2 regions of the Oleiagrimonas sp. MCCC 1A03011 genome follow, and region 1 is predicted to be linked to the other one. Evidence: predicted binding sites of a transcription regulator. Region 1 holds the regulator's gene; the other holds the start of a gene.

Region 1 (7,932 bases):
TACCGAAACCGCCCCGGCCACACTGAGCCCGGCGCCCGTCACGGCCGACAGTCTGGCCCGCAGCGCCCGCACCGTCATCGCCACCGAAGCCGCCGCGATCCGTTCGCTGGAACCGCGCATCGACGGCGATTTCAGCGCCGCCTGTCGCACCATTCTGGCCTGTGAGGGCCGCGTGGTGGTCACCGGCATGGGCAAATCCGGCCACATCGCGCGCAAGATCGCCGCCACCCTGGCCTCGACCGGCACGCCCGCCTTCTTCGTGCATCCGGGCGAAGCCAGCCACGGCGACCTGGGCATGATCATGCCGCAGGACGTGGTGCTGGCGCTGTCCAACTCCGGCGAGACCGACGAAGTGCTGTTCATCCTGCCGGTCATCAAGCGCCAGGGCATCCCGCTGATCGCCATGACCGGCAATCCGAAGTCGTCCCTCGCCCAGCAGGCGGACGCGCATCTGGACGTCAGCGTGCCCGCCGAGGCCTGCCCGCTGGGCCTGGCGCCGACCGCCAGCACCACCGCAGCGCTGGTCATGGGCGACGCCCTTTCGGTCGCACTGCTGGAAGCGCGCGGCTTCACGGCCGACGATTTCGCCCGCTCGCACCCTGCCGGCAGCCTCGGCCGCCGTCTGCTGCTGCACATCGCCGACATCATGCATCGCGACGACGGTATCCCGCGCATCTCGCCGCGAGCCAGCCTGACCGAGGCGCTGATGGAGATGACCCGCAAGCGCCTGGGCATGACGGCCGTAGTCGACGACGATCAGCGCCTGCTCGGCGTGTTCACCGACGGCGATCTGCGCCGCGCCCTGGACGACCACAACGTCGACCTGCGCGCCGCGAGCGTCGAAAGCCTGATGACCCGCGGCCCGAAGACCGTGACGCCGGACAAGCTGGCGGTCGAGGCCGCGCAGCTGATGGAAAAGCACCAGATTCACGCCCTGCTGGTGGTCGATGCCGACAACGTCGTCGTCGGCGCGCTCAACATCCACGACCTGCTGCGCGCGCGCGTGGTCTGAATCCGCCTTCCGCAAGGCGTCCACGGCGGCGGCTCTGGTAGCATGCCGCCTGTCGTTTTCACTGCCGATCCGATCCGATGCCCTTCGATTTCCTGACCGATGTTCCCGATGCGGTGCGCGAGCGCGCGGCACGCGTGCGGCTGGTCGCCTTCGATGTCGACGGCACCCTGACCGACGGCCGCCTGTGGTACGGCGCGGATGGACGCGAGACCAAGTTGTTCCATGCCCACGACGGTCTCGGCCTCAAGCGCCTGCACGCCCACGGCATCGAGGTGGCCTTCATCACCGCGCGCATCAGTCACGCACTGGCCGAACGCGCCAACGATCTCGGCATCGCCCACCTCTATCAGGGCCAGAGCAACAAGCGCGAGAGCCTCGACGAGCTGCTCGATGCGCTGTCGCTGAAACCCGAGCAGGCCGCCTTCGTCGGCGACGACCTGCCCGACCTGGCGCCGATGCGCGTAGTCGGTCTGGCCGTGGCCGTGGCCAACGCGCACGCCTGGGTCGCCGAACAGGCACACTGGCAGACACGCCTGCGCGGCGGCGAGGGCGCGGCCCGCGAAGTCTGCGACATGATCCTCGCCGCGCAGGGCAAGTCCGCCGCCGAATACGAGCGCTGGTCGTGAGCACGCGCCGCCTGATCGCGAGCATGGTCGCGCTGGCGCTGGCGATCGGCGTGGTGCAACTCCTGGTGTGGTGGCTGCAGCCGACGCGCAACAACCGCATGGACGCCGGTCCTCCGCGCTCGGGCTACACCCTGCACGACTTCACCCTGTACGGCTACGGCGACAACGGCAAGCTGAGTTATCGTCTGCAGGCTCCGCGGCTGGAACGCCGCGAAGGCGACGACTCGCTGTACCTGAACCAGCCGAAATTCCTGCTGCCGCCGAAGCGCGCGCCGGGCGAACCCTGGACCGGCCACTCCGACTACGGCTGGGTCAGCGCCAAGGGCGACGAACTGAAGCTGCAGGGCGCGGTCAAGATGCGGCGCAAGGCCTATGCCGGTACGGCCGCCGCCAGCATCGACACCAGCGATGTCACCGCCTGGCCCAAGAAGAACAAGGTGCAGACCGACGAGCATGTCGTCATGCACCAGGGAACCGCTACGATGACGGGAATCGGCATGCGCGCCGATCTCGATACCAAGCATATGGAGCTTCTGAATGACTTCCATGGCACCTTCAAGCCCAGCACCTCGAAGCGCTGACGTGCGCCGCGTCTGGCGTCCCGCGCTGCTCGCCCTGCTGGGCGTGCTGCTGTGCGCTACGGCGAACGCCAAGCAGAGCGACCGCTCCAAGCCGGTCAACGTCGACGCCAAGTCGGCCGATGCCACCGCGCAGCCCAACGGCGTCAGCCACATCAAGGGCGATGTCGTGATCACGCAGGGCACGCTGAAGGCGACCGGCAACCTGGCCACCATCCACTTCGATGGCCAGTCGCAGGTCAAGCGCGTGGTGCTGACCGGCCACGCGCACATCCAGCAGCTGGACGACCACGACAATCTGATGACCGGCAACGCCGACAGCATCGACTACAACGTGCCCGGCGGCGTCGCGATCCTTACCGGCAGCGCACACGTCAAGCAGGCCGGCCGCGGCAGCGCCAGCGGCGACCGGCTGGTCTACGACACCAAGACCAGCACCATGACTGCGCACAGCGACGGCGACAACCGCGTGCACCTGGTCTTCCAGGCCAAGCAGAAGCCCGCCAAGAGCGCGCCGCCGAAGCCCTCGGCGCCCGCGACTTCAGCCAGCGCGGCAACGCCGCCTGCCGCCTCCTCCACGCCCGCGCCGGCTGCCGCCGCCAGCGCCGCAGCAGGGAACTGATCGCCGCATGCTTACTGCGCAAGGCCTGCAGAAACGCTTCCGTCAGCGCCAGGTGGTCCGCGACTTCGGCTTCTCCATCCGCGAGGGCGAAGTCGTCGGCCTGCTCGGCCCCAACGGCGCGGGCAAGACCACCTGTTTCTACATGGTGGTCGGCCTGATTCCCGCCGATGCCGGCAGCATCCGCCTGGACAAGACCGACATCACCGGGCAGCCCATGCACGAACGTGCGCGCATGGGTATCGGCTACCTGCCGCAGGAGCCGTCGGTGTTCCGACGCCTGAGTGTGGCCGACAACATCATGGCTGTGCTGGAACTGCGCGACGATCTCGACGCACGCGAACGCGGCAAGGAACTGGATTCCCTGCTGGACGAGCTGAAAATCAGCCACATCGCCACGCAGAAAGGCATCAGCCTGTCCGGCGGCGAACGCCGGCGTGTGGAGATCGCCCGCGCACTGGCCGGCCGTCCGCGCTTCATGCTGCTGGACGAACCCTTCGCTGGCGTCGACCCGATCTCCGTCGGCGAGATCCAGCGCATCGTGCGCCACCTCAAGGACCGCGGCATCGGCGTGCTGATCACCGATCACAACGTGCGTGAAACGCTGGGCATCTGCGACCGGGCCTACATCCTCAACGAAGGCGAAGTGCTGGCTCGGGGCAACCCGGCGCACATCCTCGCCGACCCGAAGGTCCGCGAGGTCTACCTGGGCCACGAGTTCAAGCTCTGACGCCACAGCGAGACCGCCTTCACCGATTGCATGCGTAGGCGCTGGTTCGGGCCGACGCATAGGGTTAGGATGAACCTGACACCCCAGCACTTGCATTAACGGATGAAACCTGGGCTTCAGCTTCGCCTCAACCAGCAGCTCGCGCTGACGCCGCAATTGCAGCAGGCCATCCGCCTGTTGCAGCTGTCGCAACTCGAGCTCGAAACCGAGCTGCGCCAGATCACCGAAACCAACCCCCTGCTGGAGTTCACCGACGACAGCGAGGAGCCGACGCTCGACGTCGACGGCAACCCTTCCGAACCCGCTGCGGACGCCGAGCCACCGGCCGAGAACGCGACCGAGACCAAGACCGACGACTGGGAGAGCGACCCCTCCCGCGAAGCCGAATCCTACGGCCCCAGCGGCGGCGGAACCGTCAACGGCAGCGGCGGTGGCGAGGAGGACGACTTCGAACCGCAGAACGCCGCGCCCGAGGGCCTGCGCGAACACCTCGTCTGGCAGCTCAACCTCGAATCGCTGTCACCGCGCGAGCAAGCCATCGCCCTGGCCATCATCGACGCACTGGACGACGACGGCTATTTGCACGAAGGTCTGGCGTCGGTGCTCGCCGCCCTGCCGCCGCAGCACGGTGTGGACGAAGCCGAAATCGATGCCGTGCGGCGACGCCTGCAGCGTCTCGATCCGACCGGCGTCGCCAGCCTCGATTTGCGCGACTGCCTTCTGGCCCAGTTGCAGCAGCTGGAACCGGATACACCGCAACTGGCGCTCGCCTGCGGCATCGTCGAGATCGGCCTGGACCTGCTGGCCAAGAACGACCTGCCGCGCCTGGCCAGCAAACTGAAGTCACCCATCGAGGACATCGCCGACGCCAGCGCGCTGATTCGCAGCCTCGACCCGCGGCCGGGCGCGCGCCTCGACCCCACACCGACCGAATACGTCACGCCCGACGCCTATGCATGGCGCGACGGCACGCGCTGGCGCGTCAGCCTCAGTCCCGACTCGCAGCCGCGATTGGGCCTCAACCAGCATTACTGCAGCCTCATCAAGCAGGCCTCGCGCGAGGACGCGGCGTACCTGCGCGGGCGCATGCAGGAAGCGCGCTGGCTGCTGAAGAGTCTGCAGTCGCGCGCCGAAACCATCCTCAAGGTCGCCGAGGCCATCGTGCGACGGCAGAGCGCCTTCCTCGACTACGGCCCGGAAGCCATGCGCCCGCTGGTGCTGCGCGAAGTCGCCGAGCAAGTCGGCATGCACGAATCGACCATCTCGCGCGTGACCACGCGCAAGTACCTGCACACCCCGCGCGGCACCTTCGAATTCAAGTATTTCTTTTCCTCCGGCGTCTCCACCGACACCGGCGGCAGCGCATCGGCCACGGCGATCCAGGCCATGCTGCGCAAGCTGGTTGACGAAGAGGACACCAGCCGACCGCTGTCGGACAAGGCGTTGGCCGAACATCTCAACGAACGCGGCATCCAGGTGGCACGCCGCACCGTCGCCAAGTACCGCGAGCAATTGCGCATTCCCAGCTCGAATGAACGTCAGCGTATCGGCTGAGAAACTTGAGGGAACCCTTTCACGCCCCCAACGTCAGAATCAAGGAGGTATGGAAAACAGGCACCACACACCAGGCAACCCGATCGCGCCCAGGCTCCGACCACGAACTGCGCGACTGGCATGAAGCATGGGTTGCCCTCGCGAGGGATTGCCCGACACCGGACTTCCGGCGTCATGCCGCCATGCGGCAAATCCAATCATTCCTTTCAGGAGGCGACCATGCACGTTCAACTCAGCGGCCACCAGATCGACGTCACCCCGGCATTGCGCGATCACCTGCAATCCAAGCTGGACCGCCTCACGCGACATTTCGACAACATCACCTCGCTCAACGTGGTCCTGAGCGTGGAGAAACTGGAGCAACGCGCCGAGGGCACCGTCAACGCGGCCGGCGCCACCGTGCATGCCGAAGCCTGCGACAGCGACATGTACGCCTCCATCGACGTGCTCATCGACAAGCTGGTCGCACAGTTGCGCAAGCACAAGGAAAAGCTGACCGATCATCACCGCGCCGAAGTGCGCCAGATGCGCGCCGGCTGACGCCGCCGCACCGCCGGGCCGGTCCATCCTCGACCGGCCCGGCGCGCAATGAACGGGCGACGCACTTCCCGCAAACTGGCACAATGACCGCCATGCCCCGCATGAGTGGCCCACGTGGAACAGCTGACCGCCCGACAACTCTTCGATGACGTGGAAGACCGCATGGCGCTGCGCTGGGTCGCCGGCCTGCGCGGCGAATCGCGCGTCGTCAAGATCGACCGCTCGCAGTCGCGCCGGCCGTCGCTGGTCGGTTATCTCAACATCATCTATCCCAACAAGGTGCAGATCATCGGCACCGAAGAGCTGCGCTATCTCGACAGCCTCGACTCGCGCCAGCGCTGGAAGACCATCCAGAAGATCATCGCCAACGCGCCCATCGCGCTGATCATCAGCAAGGAACAGAGCGTCCCTTCGGACCTGCGCGATGCGGCCGAGGAATCGGACACGCCGCTGTGGCTGAGCAGCAAGCGTGGCCACGAATTGCTGACCTGGCTGCAGTACCACTTGGCGCGCAGCCTGGCGCGCTCGATCACGCTGCACGGCGTGTTCATGGAGGTCTACTCCATCGGTGTGCTGATCACCGGCGAACCCGGCTCGGGCAAGAGCGAACTGGCGCTGGAGCTGGTCACGCGCGGCCACCGGCTGGTCGCCGACGACGCCACCGAATTCACCCTGATCGCACCCGACGTGATCGACGGCACCTGCCCGTCGCTGATCCGCGACCTGCTGGAAGTGCGCGGTCTGGGCGTGCTCAACGTGCGCGAGATGTTCGGCCACACCGCAGTCAAGGCGTCCAAGTACCTGCGCCTCATCATCCACCTGAAACCGATGCGCGAAGGCGAGGAGGCCGACGCCATGACGCGCATCACCGGCGACGTCAGCCATCAGGACGTGATGGACGTGAAGGTGCCCAAGCTGACCATTCCCGTCGCGCCCGGCCGCAACCTCTCGGTGCTGGTCGAGGCCGCCGTGCGCAGCCACATGCTCAAGAGCCAGGGCATCGACCCGGCACAGACCTTCATGGACCGTCAGGCCCACCAACTCCGCCACATGCCCCCCTGGTAATACCGACGATGAACGCACCCGGCCCCCATCAGGAAGACGTCCACCTCGTCGTGCTCACCGGCATGTCCGGCGGCGGCAAGACCATCGCCCTGCGCGCGATGGAGGATCTGAACTTCTATTGCGTCGACAACCTGCCCGCCCCGCTGCTGACGCAACTGGTCAAGGCGGTCGACAGCAACGCGCGCGAAACCAACGCACGCATCGCCGTCGGCATCGACGTGCGCAGCGAGGATCTGGCCAGCATGCCCGGCATGCTGTCCGAGCTGGCGGCCGAGGGCGTGGTCGTGCATCTGGTCTTCGTCGACAGCCGGGACGAGGTGCTGCTGAAACGCTTCTCTGAAACCCGCCGCCGCCATCCGCTGTCCACCGGCGGCATGTCGCTGGCTGACGCCATCGCCCGCGAGCGCAAGCTGCTGCGTCCGCTGATGTCGATCGCCGAGCATGTCATCGACACCAGCGACCTCAACGTGCACCAGTTGCGGCGCATGATCGCCACCGAGTTCGCCGCCGCCGCCGAAGGCATGACGCTGCTGTTCGAGTCCTTCGCCTTCAAGCACGGCCTGCCACTGGACGCCGATTTCGTGTTCGACGCGCGCTGCCTGCCGAACCCGCACTGGAATCGCACGCTGCGCCCGCTGTCCGGCAAGGACGCACCGGTACGCGAGTTCCTCGAGACCCAGCCCATGGTTGGCGAGTACCTCGACGACATCATGCGCTTCCTGGACACCTGGCTGCCGCGCTTCAAGCACGCCGACCGCAGCTACGTGACCGTCTCCATCGGCTGCACCGGCGGCCGTCATCGTTCGGTGTATCTGGCCGAACGCCTCAGCGAGCACTTCCACGCCGGACGTGACGAAGTGCTCACCTTCCACCGCGAGCTGGACTGAACCGATGAGCGTTGGAATCCTGCTGATGACGCACGAAGGCGTGGGCGCCGCCCTGATCACCGCGGCACGTCACGTCATGCCGCAGTTGCCGCTGAAGGTTGCCGCGATGGAAGTCCCCGCCGACGCCGACGTGTCGGACACGCGCGAGGACACCACCCGCTACCTGCGCGACCTCGACGACGGCGACGGCGTGCTGGTGCTGTCCGACCTGTACGGCGCCACGCCGTGCAACATCGGCCTGTCCATGAGCAACCTGGGCGCCCACGTGCGCTGCGTTTCCGGATTGAACCTGCCGATGCTGCTGCGAGTCATGAACTACGC
Region 2 (7,932 bases), on a different contig from region 1:
TAGGCGACGAGGTTGTACGCGCGCGCCTGCTGCACCGCCGCGCTGTAGGCGGCCGCATCCGCGGCGTTCACCAGCTGCACTTTCTTGTTGACCGCCTGCCCGGTGTTGAACAGCACGATCACGCCGATACAAAGAACCAGCAACGCGATCATGCCCAGCACCAACGCCTGGCCGCGCATGTGCGATGCGCACGCGACCACGCGCAGGCGGTTCACGGCACGTGCCGTGAACACCGGAACTCCATTTCTGATCCGTGCAAGCATGATGTCCCCCTTCCCCGGGGCAACGCGAAAACAATGCCCCGCATCGCGCTGCATCCGACGCACGCAGTTCCCGTTCTCGCTTCTTCCTGAGTTCGAACAGTCAACGCGCTCCAACGCGCTCACTGCCCGTTTCGAATCGACGGAACCCCGCGCTCCCGACCCGCAAGTCGAGAACGTTCAGACGCAGCGTGTGATGTCTTGAGTAAAAACCGGGAGCGATATCCGCATTTTGCGCTGACCGACAGCCGAACCGCGGTCAGCGCAAAATTGCGCGAAGATCAGCCGCCACCAGCGCCTTTGTTCACTTCGCTGTGATAATTGGCGAGATTCTTGGCGGCATCGCCTTCTCCAGCCGCATTGCTGGCTTGCGTGCCTGCGTTGTCCATCTGCGGCTTGCCCGAATTACCGGACAGTTCCTGAGCCATGGCGCCGACTTGCTCGCGCGCGGTGTGGCCGAAGTAGGTGACCGCGCCGATGGCGGCGATGGCGATCAGTGCGGTGATGATGATGTACTCAGTCATTCCCTGACCGCGCTGCCGGACGCGGATTCCGTTGCGACGTTGGCTGTACGATTTCATTGTTGCTTCCCCAATTGCGTATCCAGATTCCAAAACACCCCGCGAACCCCTCGCGAGACGAACTACTGAATCAGAAACGCCCCCTGTGCGATTCATCATGAATCACGTTTCACCTGGCCCCCTCCAGGGGCCTGGCGACTTCCAAACTACACCGCAATGGCTACAGTTCCGTGAAGACGCACAGGCCTGGTCCTCGATTTGAGGACCTCGTCGCAAAATATCGGGACAGCCACCCGGATGCAACTCTTTCGCGCGCAAGCGATGCGTAGACTGCCCGCGAGTCGCCACGCACGACAGGATGTCCCATGCCCGCTTCCCACGCCTCCTTCATCCATGCGCGCCGCAACGCATGGTTCCTGATCGCCGGATGGCTGCTCGCATGCGTCGCGCATGCCGCATCGACGCCATCCGGGGACCTGCCCGGAAGCCATGACAGCAAAGTCATCCATCGATTTGCCGGCTCGAGCATCGTCGGATACCAGGCGGCCGATTACGGCGAAATCACGCTGCCTCTGGGCGCCTATCGCGGTCACCGGCTGTCGAAATCCGAAGCGGCCCGCGGCGAGATTCGTCGCATTGCATACATCGCGCCAGCTGGTGTCTCGGCACTGGAAGTGTTCCACAATTTCCACCAGGCCATGCTGCAGGCAGGCTTTCACACGCGCTTCCGCTGCCATGGGAACAACGGATGCGGAAGCGGCTATGCCATGGCCAAGGCGATCTATGCCCCCGTGGCAAACCAGCTCAGCGGCGGCCTGCATCAGAAGATCCTGCGCAACAACACCTTGCTGGCCAGCGGTGGCGACGTATACGTGGAAACCACACGCCTGAAGAAAGCCGACGGCGTCCTGGACAGCGTGCTGCTGGTCAGTCACCAGAACGGCAGACCGACCGGCATCCTGATCCAGACGGCACGTCACGCCCCCATGAAGACCGGCGAAGTGAAGATCGACGCGGACGCGCTGGATCGCAGCCTGACGTCCTCCGGCCACATGGCCCTGCGCGGTATCCACTTCGCGCATGACCGCAGCACACTGACGAAGACCTCCGATCCGACGCTCTCGGCGATGGCCGAACTGCTCAAGCGCAAGCCCGCACTGAAGGTTTTCATCGTCGGTCATACGGACAATACCGGCACGCTCGAGCACAACCTGTCGCTATCCCGCCGCCGGGCACAGAGCGTCATGCACGCGCTGATCCAGCGATTCCACATCGCCGCGACACGTCTCGCCGCCGAAGGCGTAGGTCCGTATGCGCCCGTGGCCAGCAACGCCACCGCAGCCGGGCGCGCCATGAATCGCCGCGTGGAAATGGTCGTGCGCTGATCGGCAACGCTCCTACTCACCTGGGACTCGGCCGCGCTCATCTCACGCGCGGCGAGCCATCCCGCCTCACTTCAACCATCCGCCACGCATGCACGGCCCCTGCGCCGCATGCCGGGTGACGACCGGGACTCGCCGAAACCGTGCCGGACTGGCAGCGCAACCGCGCCCTGCCCCTCATCCGCAAGTCCGCGCGCGAACGCTTCACTGGCCGCACATGCAACGACGGCTCAAATCGGCATTTCGTCACAATTTTCATGATTTCACGACGGCACGCCCACTTGCCCGTGCACGCGGCCCGACATCGCCTCCACGTCATTGGAGAACTCGGTCACAAATCCGGCCAGCGCGCACTCCGCGCCCAAAGCAAGGGCAGCTCGCCTCGCGTGAACATAAGTTCATAATTTATTTTAGAATGTACGACTTTTGACGCGGAAAATCCCGCCTTGAAAGGCAAATCCCTCCGGCCGAGCGCTTCTCGGCGAACCTCGGAAAATGTGACGCGCTTCGCACATGAGGTGCCGAAGTTTGTCAGTTTTCTCCTACTTCGCCCTCGGACAGCGCCCGCACCGATCTCGAAAAATTCCAGCACATGCCTTGACATGTGATATGTCAACAATAACTGGCATAACTTTTGCTTTATGCCTTTTGCCCAACCAACACACCGGGGAAACCAGTAATGAAGATGAAGTACAGCCTTCTCGCCGCCGCCCTCGCTCTTGGCCTGAGCGGCGTCGCCAACGCCGACCAGAACTCGGGTCCGGACGGTAGCATCACCATCAACGGCAAAGTCATCGCCCAGACCTGCCAGGTCGACGGCAACGCCACTGGCACGGCGGACAACAAAGTCGTCAACCTGCCGGACGTGCTGACCACCGCACTGGCCAGCAGCGGCGACACCGCCGGCGACACCAGCTTCAGCATCAGCGTCACCGGCTGCGACTCGAGCCTGTCGTCCGTGCAGACCTACTTCAGCGGCGGCAACATCAACACCGGCGACGGCTACCTCGACAACATCGCCGCCAGCCCGGCCAGCAATGTCCAGGTGCAGCTGCTGAACGCCTCTGGCACCCCGATGGATCTGAGCGGCGCCGACGCCACGGCCCAGGGTTCGCAGCAGGTCGCCCTCTCCGGCGGCGCCGCAACGCTGAGCTACAAGGCGCGCTACTACGCCACGGGCGCCTCCAGCGCCGGTGCGGTGAAGTCGACCGTCGACTTCACGCTGATCTACCAGTAAGTCTGGCGTCCCTCGCTGCGGCGCACCGCCGCCGCAGCGACAGGGGGCACCGGGCGAAGAGTGAGCGCCATGCTCCCGTGATTTTTGTCTCATCCGGTACATGTCCCCATGAATTTTTCTTCGCGCATCCTGTGCATCCTCGTAGCAGCTCTCTGTTTCTGGACCGGCACCGCCCAGGCCAACGTCGTCATCGGCGGCACGCGGGTCGTGTTTTCGGCCAGCCAGGGTGAAACGACGCTTCGCCTGAGCAATCAGGGCAAACAGCCGGCGCTGGTCGAAGCCTGGATCGACGAAGGCAACCTGCATTCCACCCCGAACAACACGCACGCCCCGTTCCTGATCACGCCGCCCCTGTTCCGCATGGAGGCCGGCAAGGACCAGAGCCTGCGCATCCTGTTCACCGGCCAGGCGGACAGCCTGCCGAGCGACCGCGAATCGCTGTTCTGGCTCAACGTGCTCGAGATTCCGCCCAAGCCGAAGCAGGCCGCGGACAAGAACATCCTGCAGTTTGCCGTGCGTTCGCGGCTGAAACTGTTCTATCGGCCGGCCAATCTGGACGGCAATCCGCTGAAAGCGCCGGGAAAACTGATCTGGAAGGCCTCAACCGACAGCCAGGGCGTGCAGCTGACTGTGCATAACCCCACGCCCTACTACATCACCATCACCAAGGTGTCGCTGAAGAGCGGCGATACACAGGTCACGGCGAAGTCCGGCATGGTCGCCCCGTTCGGCGATCAGCACATCGCACTGTCCGATCTTCATCACGCGCCGGCCGCGGGAACGCACATTGCGTTCACCACCATCAACGACTACGGCGCCGCAGACGCCCACGAAGGGGCCATCGCCGCCCAATGAGCCGCCGTCGCGCCACGCACCCGGTCTCGCCAGCTCGCGGGCAGCTGCCCGCGCGGCTGGCCTTGGGCGTGGCGATGACCTCCGTACTGCTCGGCCTGTCCAACGCGTCGCTTGCTGCCGCGGCGGGACCGGCGAGCGCGGCCAACACCTCCGCCGAAGGCGGTTTTGCGGACTTCGACCCGAGCATGCTGTCCGGTGGCTCGCATAACGCCATCGACCTCCGCCGCTTCGAGCGCGGTGCCGTGGTGCTGCCAGGCATCTACAACCTCGATGTCTACCTGAATCGAGACTGGGTCGGTCGCCTCAATGTGCATTTCATCGCACCGAAACCCGGCGCCAGCGCGCTGCCCTGCATCACGCCGGAACTGATGGATCGGATGGGGCTGAAGCCGGCCGAGGGTGCACCCGCTTTCGGTCCGGATCACGCCTGCATGCAGATCGAGCAGCTGGTGCCCGGCGCCCACGCGCACTTCGACCAGCCCGACCTGCGCCTGGACATCAGCGTGCCCCAGGCCTACATGCACCAGCTGCCGCGCGGCTATGTGAACCCGTCCTCGTGGGACGCCGGCGTACCCGCCGCGCTGCTGAACTACAACTTCAATGCCTATCGCACCGACAGCAACGGCATCAGCCAGACCAGCACCTACCTCGGCCTGAATGCCGGCCTGAACATCGGCCCCTGGCACCTGCGGCAGAAGTCGACCGCAACCTGGCAGTCCAGCAGCAACGGCGCCCCGTCGCGCCAGCGCTGGAACAACATCGCCGCCTATGCGCAGCGCGACCTGCCTTCGCTGCGCTCGACGCTGACCGTCGGCGACAGCTACACCGACGGCACAATATTCGACAGCCTCGGCCTGCGCGGCGTGCAGCTGGGCACCGACGACCGCATGCTGCCGCAGTCGCTGCGCGGCTACGCGCCGGTGGTTCACGGCGTAGCCGAGACCAATGCCAAGGTCACCGTGACCCAGAACGGCGTGCAGATCTACCAGACCAGCGTCTCGCCCGGTCCGTTCACGATCAACGACCTGTACCCGACCGGGTACGGCGGCGATCTTCGCGTCACGGTGACCGAGGCCAACGGCCGCACGCACAGCTTCTCGGTGCCCTACGCCTCGGTCTCGCAGCTGCTGCGCGCCGGCACCACCCGTTTCGACGTCGCCTTCGGCCGGCTGCGCAACCTGGCCATCGACCACGAGCCGAACCTGATCCAGGCCACGGTCCAGCACGGTTTCAGCAACCTGTTCACCGGCTATGCCGGCCTGCAGGGATCGCAGGGATACGCCGCGGCACTGGTCGGCGGCGCCTTCAACACCCGTTACGGCGCGTTCGCGATGGACCTGACCCAGGCCGGCACCACTCTTCCAGGCCACCGGGCCATGGACGGTCAGAGCATCCGACTTAGCTACAGCAAGCTCATCCCGACTTCGAGGACCGCGCTGACCGTGGCCGCCTACCGCTATTCCAGCAGCGGCTACCTGAGCCTGTCCGACGCCGTTCGCGCGCGCGACTACGCGCGCCGCGGCCTGAGCCTGACCCAGTATCTGCCTTCGGAGCAGACGACCGTCGACGGCGTTTCCATCATCAACGGCCTGACGCCGGCCCAGCAGGCCGCGCTGTCCGGCAACGCCTCCACCAGCTCCATCACTCCGGTAGCGACCGGCCTGATACACCGCCGCAACCACTTCACACTGTCGCTCAACCAGCAACTGGGCGGCGATGCCGGCTCGCTGTACGCCAATGCCTCGATCAGCGATTACTGGCAGCGCAGCGGCCACGACACGCAATTCCAGGTGGGCTACAACAACCGGTTCCGCGAGATCAGCTACAACGTCTCGGCTACACGCACGCGCGGTCCGCTGGGGCGGTACGACGATCAGTTCTTCGTCGGCGTCAGCATTCCGCTCGGCGAATCCGCGCGTGCGCCGAGCTTCACCCTGAACCTCAATCACGATGACGCGAACGGTTCGCAGCAGCAAGCCATGGTCAATGGCACCCTAGGCTCAGCCAACCAGTTCACCTACGGCGTCACCGCCTCGCATGCCGACAACGGCGCCGGAAGCGCCGGCTCGGTCAACGGCACCTATCGCAGCCGCTACGCCGTGTTCGGCGCCAGCTACGGAAAGGGAAGCTCGTATTCACAGGCGTCATTCAACGCCAGTGGCGCGGTGGTCGCGCACTCGGGCGGCATCACGTTCGGGCAGCCGACCGGCGACACCATCGGCATCGTCCACGCACCCGGCGCTGCCGGTGCGCGCGTCACCAATGCGCCCGGCGTGCGCGTGGACGACTCGGGCTATGCGCTGGTGCCGTACATGAACCCGTACCAGCTCAATACCGTCCGGCTCGACCCGCAGGGTCTTTCCCTGGGCGTGCAACTGGGCAGCACCAGCGAGCAGGTCGCGCCCTACGCTGGCGCTGTGGTCATGCTCGACTTCAAGACCAGCCAGGGGCGCGCACTGATCGCGCACCTGCATCTGGCCGACGGAAAGCCGGTGCCCTTCGGGGCCGAAGTCGTCGATGCCGAAGGGCACAACCAGGGCGTGGTCGGCCAAGGCGGACTCGCATTGCTGCGGGTGAAGGACAAGAATGGACGCCTGAGCGCGAAGTGGAAAGGACCGCAGGAATCCTCCCACCGCTGCCAATTCGAATACGCGCTGCCTGCCGACGCCAGCCGCCCGAATGCCCAGTCGGTGATCGACGTCACCTGCGACGCACATCCGGCCACGCCGTCCAGCGAGGGGAAATCATGATGCGCCACGCCACCACCCCGAACCGCTCCTCCGGACACCTGCGCCAGGCCCTGCTGCTGGTGAGCCTGCTGCTCGGACTGCTCTTCCTGCCGCGCGCGGCGCGCGCCGATTGCGGGTTCGTATCGGGCTCGGCCACCACCGTGACCTTCAACGCCGGCACCATCACGCTGACCCCCAGCACGCAGGTCGGCGCGGTACTGTGGACATCGAACTCGGCGAGTCCTGCCAACCCGCCCGAGCTCGCCTGCGACGGAAACACCAACGGCGGCATCTTCAACACCATCGCCGCGTCGACCCCCGTGAACGGTGACAACAGACTCTTTCCCACGGGCATCCCCGGCATCTCCTATCGCCTGCTGCACCCGGACTCCAGCACCCTGCTGGCGCTGTACCCCTACTACCCCACGGGAAGCGGCACGTTCAGCGTGCCCACCAACCTGCAGCTGGTCTACACCGGCCCGTACCTGCCGCCCGACAACAGCACACTGAGCGGACAGCTTTCGCAGTGGAAGATCGATATCTGCGACAACCCGCGCATCAACGGCAATCAGTTCTTCGGGTACTCCTACCGGGGATGTCGCGGCTCCGTATCGCCGCAGCCGGTCGAAACCTTCAACGTCAACGCCATCATCCACATCCAGGTGCCCACCTGCACGATCGATCCGGGCTCGGTCACCAAGTCGGTCACGCTGCCGTTCGTCAATACCCAGCAGTTGACCGCCCAGGGCACCACCGCCGCCAGCACACCCTTCAGCCTGCTGCTTACGCAGTGTCCAAACGGCCTGCACGTGTACATCACGCTGGACACCAGCAATCCGCAAACGGGCGCCACCGGCGTGATTGCCCCAACCACGGGAACGGGCTACGCGAGCGGCGTCGGCGTGCAGATCCTTCAGGCGGACGGTGTCACGCCGGTCACGTTCGGCA

The links. Region 1 encodes sigma-54, which starts transcription at its own class of promoters, with help from an activator protein. Its sites were predicted from a motif close to TGGCACGNGCNTTGC; they were not measured.
Region 2: the regulator sigma-54 is predicted to act here: its motif matches at 2,787-2,801, upstream of BTJ49_RS03965 (fimbrial protein).

The regions. Positions count from the first base shown of each region.
Region 1 covers NZ_MSPY01000001.1:299,865-307,796, forward strand. The annotation lists gene BTJ49_RS01470 (KpsF/GutQ family sugar-phosphate isomerase) at 1-1,012, shown strand, start outside; gene BTJ49_RS01475 (HAD hydrolase family protein) at 1,090-1,638, shown strand; gene lptC (LPS export ABC transporter periplasmic protein LptC) at 1,635-2,219, shown strand; gene lptA (lipopolysaccharide transport periplasmic protein LptA) at 2,221-2,838, shown strand; gene lptB (LPS export ABC transporter ATP-binding protein) at 2,846-3,565, shown strand; gene BTJ49_RS01495 (RNA polymerase factor sigma-54) at 3,668-5,119, shown strand; gene raiA (ribosome-associated translation inhibitor RaiA) at 5,339-5,659, shown strand; gene hprK (HPr(Ser) kinase/phosphatase) at 5,774-6,724, shown strand; gene rapZ (RNase adapter RapZ) at 6,733-7,611, shown strand; gene BTJ49_RS01515 (PTS fructose IIA subunit family protein) at 7,616-7,932, shown strand, end outside.
Region 2 covers NZ_MSPY01000002.1:77,264-85,195, reverse strand. The annotation lists gene BTJ49_RS03980 (pilus assembly protein TadG-related protein) at 1-233, opposite strand, end outside; gene BTJ49_RS03975 (pilus assembly protein) at 542-784, opposite strand; gene BTJ49_RS03970 (OmpA family protein) at 1,147-2,166, shown strand; gene BTJ49_RS03965 (fimbrial protein) at 2,843-3,400, shown strand; gene BTJ49_RS03960 (molecular chaperone) at 3,509-4,255, shown strand; gene BTJ49_RS03955 (fimbria/pilus outer membrane usher protein) at 4,252-7,005, shown strand; gene BTJ49_RS03950 (fimbrial protein) at 7,002-7,932, shown strand, end outside.